DNA from 2 places in the Hydrogenophaga sp. GW101-3F08 genome. Region 1 is predicted to be linked to the other one. Evidence: predicted binding sites of a transcription regulator. Region 1 holds the regulator's gene; the other holds the start of a gene.
The links. Region 1 encodes NrdR, which represses ribonucleotide reductase genes. Its sites were predicted from a motif close to CACNANATNTNGTG; they were not measured.
Positions count from the first base shown of each region.

Region 2: AC07YZ_RS20845 (ribonucleoside triphosphate reductase) is a predicted target of NrdR. The motif match lies at 3,300-3,313, and genes of this name have one in related genera.

Region 1 is NZ_JBWKZP010000002.1:706,626-711,463, forward strand. Features, by position in the region: gene AC07YZ_RS08945 (PilW family protein) at 1-543, opposite strand, end outside; gene pilV (type IV pilus modification protein PilV) at 552-1,025, opposite strand; gene AC07YZ_RS08955 (GspH/FimT family pseudopilin) at 1,015-1,500, opposite strand; gene nrdR (transcriptional regulator NrdR) at 1,661-2,122, opposite strand; gene glyA (serine hydroxymethyltransferase) at 2,226-3,470, opposite strand; gene AC07YZ_RS08970 (lytic transglycosylase domain-containing protein) at 3,771-4,622, opposite strand.
Region 2 is NZ_JBWKZP010000009.1:209,852-214,689, reverse strand. Features, by position in the region: gene AC07YZ_RS20860 (PepSY domain-containing protein) at 1-178, opposite strand, end outside; gene AC07YZ_RS20855 (anaerobic ribonucleoside-triphosphate reductase activating protein) at 330-1,022, opposite strand; gene nrdD (anaerobic ribonucleoside-triphosphate reductase) at 1,030-1,215, opposite strand; gene AC07YZ_RS20845 (ribonucleoside triphosphate reductase) at 1,252-3,273, opposite strand; gene AC07YZ_RS20840 (6-pyruvoyl trahydropterin synthase family protein) at 3,461-3,826, opposite strand; gene queE (7-carboxy-7-deazaguanine synthase) at 4,049-4,681, opposite strand; gene AC07YZ_RS20830 (acyl-CoA dehydrogenase family protein) at 4,823-4,838, shown strand, end outside.

The DNA of each region.
Region 1 (4,838 bases):
ATAGTTGCACACCAGTACGATGTCGCCATCCACTAGGCCATGACTGTTGGTGCCTACGTCAAACTGGGCCGAAGTGGGAACGTGCCCGTTGATCCGCACGCCGGTGTTCAGGTTGCCAAACACCAGGAAGACCGCATCGGTGCCATCGACCCGTTGACCCGCACCGGTACCGATGGTGATGCCGTTGGCTGCCGTACTGTTGTCATAGCCCCGGATGCCATCGGTCCAGTTGGCCCACCAGAAGGCGCTGCCACCGGAATCAGGGTTTATCACATCCGCGGTGGGCACACCCCGACCACACGGACTTCCGCCGGCTTCGCGCACTTGCCGCGCCATCAGTTCCACGGCAGTGCGTCCGCTTTCCTGCATGCGGGAGAGCTGCTCGGTGGTGCGATAGGCCTGCTGATTGGTGACGAACACGCCGATGACGCCTCCCACCAGGAACAAGCCCAGCGCAATGGCCACCATGAGCTCAACAATACCGAAGCCGCGAATCTGTCTGCGGGAGGGGCGGGGTCTGGAAATTCTGGGACGCTGGGTCATGGTTGTTCTCACAGCACACTGATCGTCTCGACCATCTGATTGGAGTCGCCGCTGATAGCCCGCGTGTCGTCCCAGAAGATGCGGACGGTGCATCGCTCACCCTGGCAGGTGATTTCGCCGCAGGTGGTGTCGCGATTTCCCAGGGTCTGCTTCAGCGCCTGCATCCAGAGACGTTGGTCGCTGGTGATCAGTGTGGTGCTGGCGCTGACGCTGCATGTTCTGCTGATGTTGTATTGCCCGGTACGCGCGGCATTCACGTTGGCGCGCATCGCGTCCAGCATCAGGTAGCTCAAGGTCACGGCCTGGCTGCGCTCGAATGCGCTCTGGTTGTTCTTCAGCGTACTGCTTTGCAGGCCTGCAATGCCCAGCAGGCCGATGGCCAGCACGAGCACGGCCACGAGCACCTCGATGAGGCCGAAGCCTCGTTGGGAAGAACGGCCGGCACGCGCCGGACGGGCAGGTTGTCTGTGTTTATTCGACATGGATCGATCCCGTGCGAATCCGGATGTTGCGGGTTTGTGCGCCTGACGTGATGGTGATCTGGCCACCGGTGATCAAGGTGGTACCGACGGTGGCGGTGCTGCAGGTGCAGCTGTAAGGCAGGCCGTCGGCCCGGTAGTCTGCGCAGAAGGTGCCCACCGTGGTGCTGCCTTGCAGGGTGCCTTCGCGGATGGCCGTGGCTGAAGAGGGCGTGCGAACGATCCAGCCAGTGCTCGCACTGCAGAACCGGTGCGTTGCGTTCTTGCGAATGGCTTCGCTGCGCGCGGTTTGCAGCCCACCCAGCAACTCGTTGGATTGCGCAGCGACCCGATTTTTTTCCATCATGCCCTGGAAGCTGGGTACGGCGATACCCAGAAGGATCGCTGCCACGGCGAGCGTCACCATCAGCTCGATGAGCGTAAAGCCGCCCGAACGGTGTCGAGTCGGCTTGCTCAATGGGTATGTGGACTTGTCCAATCGATCTCCGAAACAAACAGCAACTGGTAACAAGGTCAGAGTAACCTCTGGCCTGCTATGTTTTCATAGCGTAACAGTCGGGTTTGGCCCGGATGTACGAAGAACGATGGACGGAGCGTCTGTCCGACTGTACGGAAACGGTGTTGATGCCCTTGGTGCTTCAGCCACTGCTGCGTGAGGTGGTTTCTCTCACGGCGTCCATGAACTCGTTCACATCGTCGAAGCTGCGGTACACGCTCGCGAAGCGTATGTAGGCGACTTTGTCGAGCTTCTTGAGTTCGCGCATCACCATTTCACCCAGGCGGGTGGCGGGAACTTCGCGGACGCCCAGGTTGAGCAGCTTTTCTTCGATGCGCTCGATGGCGGCGTCGACCTGCTCGGTGCTGACCGGGCGTTTGCGCAGCGCCAGCGCGAAGGACGCCCTGAGCTTGGCGGGCACGTAGTCGACGCGCCGACCGTCTTTTTTCACCACAGCTGGAAAGCTGACTTCCGGGCGCTCGTAGGTGGTGAAGCGTTTTTCGCAGTGGCTACATTGGCGGCGGCGGCGGATGAAGTCGGCGTCTTCGGAGATCCGGGTCTCAACGACCTGGGTCTCCAGGTGACCGCAGAAGGGGCATTTCATGGGTACACCAATATACAGAGGGTTGCTGCCTGGCCGCCCACTGGCGAGATGCGCTACCGATGACGGATCGCGTCCCGCGCGGCGGCGCAGGCAGGAGCATGGCTTATTTATAGACCGGGAACCGGGCCGTCAGCGCGTTGACCTTGGCGCGCACGGCCTCGATGTTGGCCGGGTCGCGCGGGTTGTCCAGCACGTCGGCGATCAGGTTGGCGGTCAGCCGGGCCTCTTCGTCCTTGAAGCCTCGGGTGGTCATGGCCGGGGTGCCGATGCGCACGCCGCTGGTGACCATCGGCTTTTCTGGGTCGTTGGGGATGGCGTTCTTGTTGATCGTCATGTGGGCGCTGCCCAGCACGGCCTCGGCTTCCTTGCCGGTGATGCCCTTGGCGCGCAGGTCCACCAGCATCACGTGGCTCTCGGTGCGGCCGCTCACGATGCGCAGCCCACGCTGGGTCAGGGTCTCGGCCACGATCTGGGCGTTCTTCACCACCTGTTGCTGATAGGCCTTGAACTCCGGCGCCAGTGCTTCCTTGAAAGCCACGGCCTTGGCCGCGATCACGTGCATCAACGGGCCACCCTGCAGTCCTGGGAAGATGGCGCTGTTGATGGCTTTTTCGTGCTCGGCCTTCATCAGGATGATGCCGCCGCGCGGGCCGCGCAGGCTCTTGTGGGTGGTGGAGGTCACCACGTCGGCAAAAGGCACTGGGTTGGGGTACACGCCAGCCGCAATCAGTCCGGCGTAGTGGGCCATGTCCACCATGAAGATGGCGCCGACGTCTTTCGCCACTTTGGCGAAGCGTTCGAAATCAATGCGCAGGCTGTAGGCCGAGGCGCCGGCAATGATGAGCTTGGGCTTGGTCTCGTGGGCCTTGCGCTCCATGGCGTCGTAGTCGATTTCTTCCTTGTCGTTCAGGCCGTAGCTGACCACGTTGAACCACTTGCCGCTCATGTTGAGCGCCATGCCGTGGGTGAGGTGACCACCTTCGGCCAGGCTCATTCCCATGATGGTGTCGCCCGGCTTGAGGAAGGCGAGGAACACGGCCTCGTTGGCCGAGGCGCCGCAATGCGGTTGCACGTTGGCGGCGTCGGCGCCGAAGATCTGTTTCACACGGTCAATGGCCAGCTGTTCGGCCACGTCCACATACTCGCAGCCACCGTAGTAGCGGCGGCCCGGATAGCCTTCGGCGTATTTGTTGGTGAGCTGGGTGCCCTGGGCGGCCATGACCGCGGGTGAAGCGTAGTTTTCGCTGGCGATCAGCTCGATGTGGTGTTCCTGGCGCGCGTTTTCGGCCTGGATGGCGGCAAACAGTTCGGGATCGGTTTGCTCGATGAGGATGTTGCGGTCGTACATGGTGGCAGTCTTGGGTAACGTGGATCCCGGCGCGATGTGGACCACATCGGCAGGGGCTGCCCAGGCGAACGGCTGAACACCCGGTCGGGCCGGGCGGCACGCTTCCCAGTGGTTGTCCCGGCCGCTGATCGCTTTCAGCGCCGGGGGGCCACGTCAACGCAGCCAGTCAGAAGGAGTTCGTCCTTCGGTTGGTGCGCCTATCGCCAGTCGCGTACCCGGTTAGTTTAGCCGAGGCTTGCGCGGGCCATGGCTGTCAAATGGAGAGATCGGACGCCCGTGGGGTTTGCGTGTGCGGCTCGATCACGAGTTCGCCAGAGGCGTCTCGGGTGGGACGACGGGGGCCGCAGGCGCTTCCGCTTCGAAGTCGGTCGCAGAGTCTGGCTCGGGTGTGGGCTCGACGGTCGCGGGTGCGATCACCTGGGTGCGTTGGATTTGCGGGAAATAGCGTGGCATGGGTTTGCCCAGGGCCACGCTCTGGATGCGCAGGTGTTCCGCCATGACCTTGTTGATGTAGTCACCGCCATCGGATGAGACTGCGCCCACGTAAAGCCGCAGGCCGCCCTCGATCGAGCCTGCCTGCTTGATGCAGTCCTGCAGCACTTTGGCGCCCACACGAAGGTTCGACACCGGGTCGAAGGCCGCCAGTCGCCCGCCGAAATCCTCGTATTTGTCGGTGTGGACCCGGGTCAGCACCTGCATCAGGCCTTGTGCACCCACGGGGCTCTGTGCAAACGGGTTGAAACGCGACTCGATGGCCATGACCGCGAGGATCAGCGTGGGATCTACCCGGGCTTTCTGGCCGACGTCAAAGGCCTCCGCCACCAGCACGCTCAGGGGTTCGGGCGCCACACGGTATTTGCGGCTCAACCAGAAGGCCACATTGGCCTGCTGTTTTGGGAGGTCGGTCGGCTGGACGGCGGTGACGCGCTCGATGGCGCTGGGCTCGGGGTTGAACACGGCCGCGTCTGCGGTTTCGGTCGTTGCTACTTGGCGCTCCAGCAACCAGCCGAGCAGCTGTTGTTCGGCGCTGGTTCGCAGATCGCTGCGCGCGGCCAGCGTGATCAGTCCGACGGCCAGCAGGGTGCCCAGCAGCGCCAGGCCATTGTGGGTGATGTCGAAAAAGCCGCGGGACACATCGCCCAGTGCGGCCATGAGGGCCGCCTTGGCACCTTTGGTGCTCCTTGTTTGTTGTTGTTGCGCTGTCATGTTGTCGCTCCTTTCTGTGTCGCCCTGACGGGTGGGTCCGGTCGACTGGATTGGGTCGCCATCGACGGCAGGACCTCATGGGCCTGGCGATCGACTTAGCCGGGTTCGGCAGCGGGTCGGGTTTACCCTGGATGGGCAAAGCCGACGGATGTTATGGAGTTG
Region 2 (4,838 bases), on a different contig from region 1:
CCGGCAGGAACTGGCTGAACTCGCCCTTCTCACCTTTGCGCGAGGACGGCTGCAGGTATTCGAGGTCTTTCTTGAAGGCGAGAAACAGGCCCGACAACACAATGACCAGGAAGACCAATCCCAGAAACAGGGACATCCATTTGTGCGTGAAGCGGGAGAACTTGGCGAAGCGGGCCATCGAATCCGGGTGACGCTTCCCTGCGGCGGAGGTGTTTTTCATGGTGCAATTGTGTTTTTTGATGCAAATGCAATTCATTCGCATTACAAATTATGCCCAAAAAAACACCCGCCTCCCCCCAGGCGCCGTTGTTGTTGGCGCCGGCACCGACCTACCGGCATTCAAAGCGCTGAAACCGAGCGCCCAGCTCCGCCAGATCGCTCGCCGACAGGCCGTCCAGCGGCGCGCCCGGCTCGCTGCAGGTCTGCAGCACCCAGTGCGGCACCAGCTGCGCCGCCAGCGCGTCGGCCAGCCGGAACAGATCGTCGCGGCTGAACAGCCCGGCGTGCCAGGTGGTGCGGCATTCCAGGGCCAGGCCCCGGTCCAGCAGCAGGCCCAGGCTCTGCGCGGCCCGCGCGCCGCTGCCCGGCGTGCGGGTGATGGCGTCGTAACGGTGCGCCGGCGCCTTGACGTCCAGGCCCACCCAGTCCAGCCAGGGCAGGGCCTGCGCCAGGCGTTCCGGGTACATGCCACCGGTGTGCAGGCCGGTGACAAAGCCCAGCGCCCGCACCTCGGTCAAGGCCGGCACCAGCGCGGCCTGCAGCGTGGGCTCGCCGCCCGAGAACACCACGCCGTCGAGCAGCCCGCGGCGCTGCTGCAGAAACGCCCGCACGTCCGACCAGGCCAGCGCGCCGGGGGCCGCCGCGTCCAGCAGGGCCGGGTTGTGGCAATAGCCGCAGCGCCAGGGGCAGCCCTGGCAGAACACCACGGCCGCCAGCCGGCCGGGGAAGTCGATGCCGGTGAGCCGGGTCAGGCCGCCGATGCGCAGGCCCTCAGCCGTCACGGCCGGTCGCGTGGCAGGCACAGGTCCTTCACTTCCTCGGTTCGGCAAAGAAGCGCCGTTCGGCGTGTTCGCCCTGCTTGCCCCGGTTGAAGCTGCTCACGGGGCGGTGGTAGCCCATGACGCGGGTCCAGACCTCGCAGGGTTGGCGCTCGTCGTCGCGCAGGTTGATATCGGCAGCCGTTGACTTGACGGCAGATGGGGTCGATGCGTTCATGGGTGTTTCCTTTTGGGGTGGTTGAAAGACGGGGTATCAAGCGGCTTGCAACTGGCGTTTGGCGGCCAGTTTTTCCGCATCGCACACGGGGCAGAACGGGTGCTCGCCAGCGAGGTAGCCGTGGGTCGGGCAGATGGAGAAGGTGGGCGTGACGGTGATGTAGGGCAGGCGGTAGTTGGTCAGCGCGCGCTGCACCAGCGCGCGGCAGGCCTCGCCGCTGGTCAGGCGCTCGCCCATGTACAGGTGCAGCACGGTGCCGCCGGTGTACTTGCGCTGCAGCGGGGCCTGGCGCTCCAGCGCCTCGAACGGATCGTCGGTGAAACCCACGGGCAGCTGCGAGGAGTTGGTGTAATAGGGCTGCTCGGGTGTGCCGGCCTGCAGGATCGTGGGCCAGCGCTTGCGGTCTTCGCGCGCGAAGCGGTAGGTGGTGCCTTCGGCCGGCGTGGCCTCCAAGTTGTACAGGTGCCCGGTCTCCTCCTGAAAGGCCACGATGCGCTCGCGCACGTGGTCGAGGAAGCGCAGCGCGAAGGCGTGGCCCTCGTCGGTGCCGATGTCGTGCGCGTCGCCGCTGAAGTTGCGCACCATCTCGTTGATGCCGTTCACGCCCAGGGTGCTGAAGTGGTTGCGCAGCGTGCCCAGGTAACGCTTGGTGTAGGGGAACAGGCCCTGGTCCATGAGCCGCTGGATCAGCTTGCGTTTGGTCTCCAGGCTCTGCTTGCCCAACTCCAGCAGGCGGTCCAGCGCGGCCAGCAGGCCGGCTTCGTCGCCCGCGTGCAGGTGGCCCAGGCGGGCGCAGTTGACCGTGACCACGCCCAGGCTGCCGGTCTGCTCGGCGCTGCCGAACAAGCCGTTGCCGCGCTTGAGCAGCTCGCGCAGATCGAGCTGCAGGCGGCAGCACATGGAGCGCACCATGTTCGGCTGCAGCTCCGAGTTGATGAAGTTCTGGAAGTACGGCAGGCCGTACTTGGCCGTCATGTCGAACAGGCGCCGCGCGTTCTCGCTCTCCCAGGGGAAGTCGGGCGTGATGTTGTAGGTGGGGATGGGGAAGGTGAAGACCCGGCCCTTGGCGTCGCCTTCGGTCATCACCTCGATGTAGGCGCGGTTGATCAGGTCCATCTCGGCCTGCAGATCGCCGTAGCAGAACGGCATCTCGCGGCCCGCGATCACCGGCACCTGCTCACGCAGGTCTTCGGGGCAGACCCAGTCAAAGGTGAGGTTGGTGAAGGGCGTCTGCGTGCCCCAGCGCGAGGGCACGTTGAGGTTGTAGATCAGCTCCTGGATGCACTGGCGCACGGCGGCGTAATCCATGCCGTCCTGGCGCACATAGGGCGCCATGTAGGTGTCAAAGGACGAGAAGGCCTGCGCGCCGGCCCACTCGTTCTGCAGCGTGCCCAGGAAGTTGACGATCTGCCCCACGGCCGAAGACATGTGTTTCGGCGGCCCCGACTCCACCTTGCCCGGCACGCCGTTGAGGCCCTCGTTGAGCAGGGTGCGCAGCGACCAGCCCGCGCAGTAGCCGCTGAGCATGTCGAGGTCGTGGATGTGGATGTCGCCCTCGCGGTGGGCTGCGCCGATCTCGGGCGTGTAGACGTGCGAGAGCCAGTAGTTGGCCGTGACCTTGCCGGCCACGTTGAGGATCAGGCCGCCCAGCGAGTAGCCCTGGTTGGCGTTGGCGTTGACGCGCCAGTCGGCGCGCGTGAGGTACTCGTTGATGGAACTTTCCACATCCACCAGCGTTTGTTTGTCAGCGCGCAGCGTGGCGTGCTGCTCGCGGTAGACGATGTAGGCGCGCGCCGTCTTGAAGTGGTTGGCCGCGATCAGCGTCTGCTCGACCACGTCCTGCACCTGTTCGATGTGCGGCGCCTCGCCGCGGAACCGGTGGATCAGCACCTTGACCACCTGCGCGCACAGCAGCGCGGCCTCCGGCTCGTCGAACTCGCCGCTGGCGGCCCCGGCGCGGGCCAGCGCCGCACCGATCTTGTGGGCATTGAACGGCTCGCGCTGACCACCTCGCTTGACCACCTCGCGGGGCAAACTGACCACCATGGCGTCCTCCATCGGGTTCTCCTCATTCGGGGTTAAAACACTACCTATGGTGTGCACGATACCCATGACACGCTATATGTAGTTTGATGTGCGACAAGAAATCGCACGCCCCGGAGGCCCGAAAACGCCCAAAGACCGGCTTGATGCGCATCAAGCCGGCGCCCTGGCCCCGGCCCTGCCGCCGGGGGAGGGAAAGCGCCTAGCGGCGCAGCCGGCAGGCGTCGCCGCTGGCCTGGCGGCGCACCTCCACGCAGTCCAGCTGCTGCGCGTAGCGCGCTTCCATCGCGCGCCAGATGAAGGTGCAGAGGTTTTCCAGCGTGGCCGGGCCGAGGTCGGCCACCTCGTCGAGGAAGCGGTGGTCCAGCGCCTGGCGCAGGGTCTCGATGTGGCCGCGCAGGTGGGCCAGATCGACCAGCATGCCGCTCTCCGGGTCGGGCTCGCCCGCCAGCGTGACCTCGGCGATGTAGGTGTGGCCGTGGATGCGCAGGCTGGGCTCGACATCGATCTTGCGGCGCAAGGTGTGGGCGGCCTCGAAATAAAAGCTCTGACTCAGTTCGTATCTCATCTCAATCCATCTCTATCAACTCAATTCACATGCCACGGCAGTTCCCACACCGCATGAAACCTGGGCGCGCCGGCCCCTCACCCCAACCCTCTCCCCAGCGGGGAGAGGGAGCCAAACCCGCGGCCGGAGGGCGTGCCTCGCCCAGGGCACCCGTGGAACTGGCTTTGCCAGGCCACAGGGTGCGCCCCCTCCGGGGGGACGCCGCGAAGCGGCGCAGGGGGGTCATCGGATCCCCAACACCTTGTGCGTCTGCACCGAGAGCCGCCAGCGCGGGTCGGCCAGGCACAGCGCGGTGGCCAGCTCGGTGTTGCGGCGCGCCAGCGGGCCGTCCATGGCCTGCAGGAAATGGTGGTCGAACGGCAGCTCGGCCAGCGCCGCCAGGTCCAACCCGTCCTGCGGCACCACCACCTTCAACTCCTGCCCGCGGGTGAGCAGCAGCGGAGCGCCGGCCTTGGGGCTCACGCACACCCAGTCCAGCCCGGCGGGTGGCGCGAGCGTGCCATTGGTTTCCACCGCGATGGTGAAGCCGCGCGCGTGCAGCGCGCCGGTCAGGGCCTCGTCCACCTGCAGCAGCGGCTCGCCCCCGGTCAGCACCACCAGGCCGGGGGCCGCGCCGGCGGGCCACTGCCCGGCGATGGTGTCGGCCAGGGCCTCGGCGGTGGTGAACTTGCCGCCCAGCGTGCCGTCGGTGCCCACGAAGTCGGTGTCGCAGAAGGTGCAGACCGCGCTGGCGCGATCGGCCTCGCGCCCGCTCCAGAGGTTGCAGCCGGCAAAGCGGCAGAACACCGCCGCGCGGCCGGCGTTGGCACCCTCGCCCTGCAGGGTGTAGAAGATTTCCTTGACGCTGTAGGTCATGGTGAGAGCCGGGTTGGCCGCGAAACAGGCGGCGCCCGGGGTTGTATCGAAGAGGCCGATATTGTCCGCCACCGGGGCCCACGGCCGGGCCGCTGTCGCGTGGGCGCTGACAAGCGGCCCGGCGCTCCACACAATGCCCGCATGGACTTTGAGCACA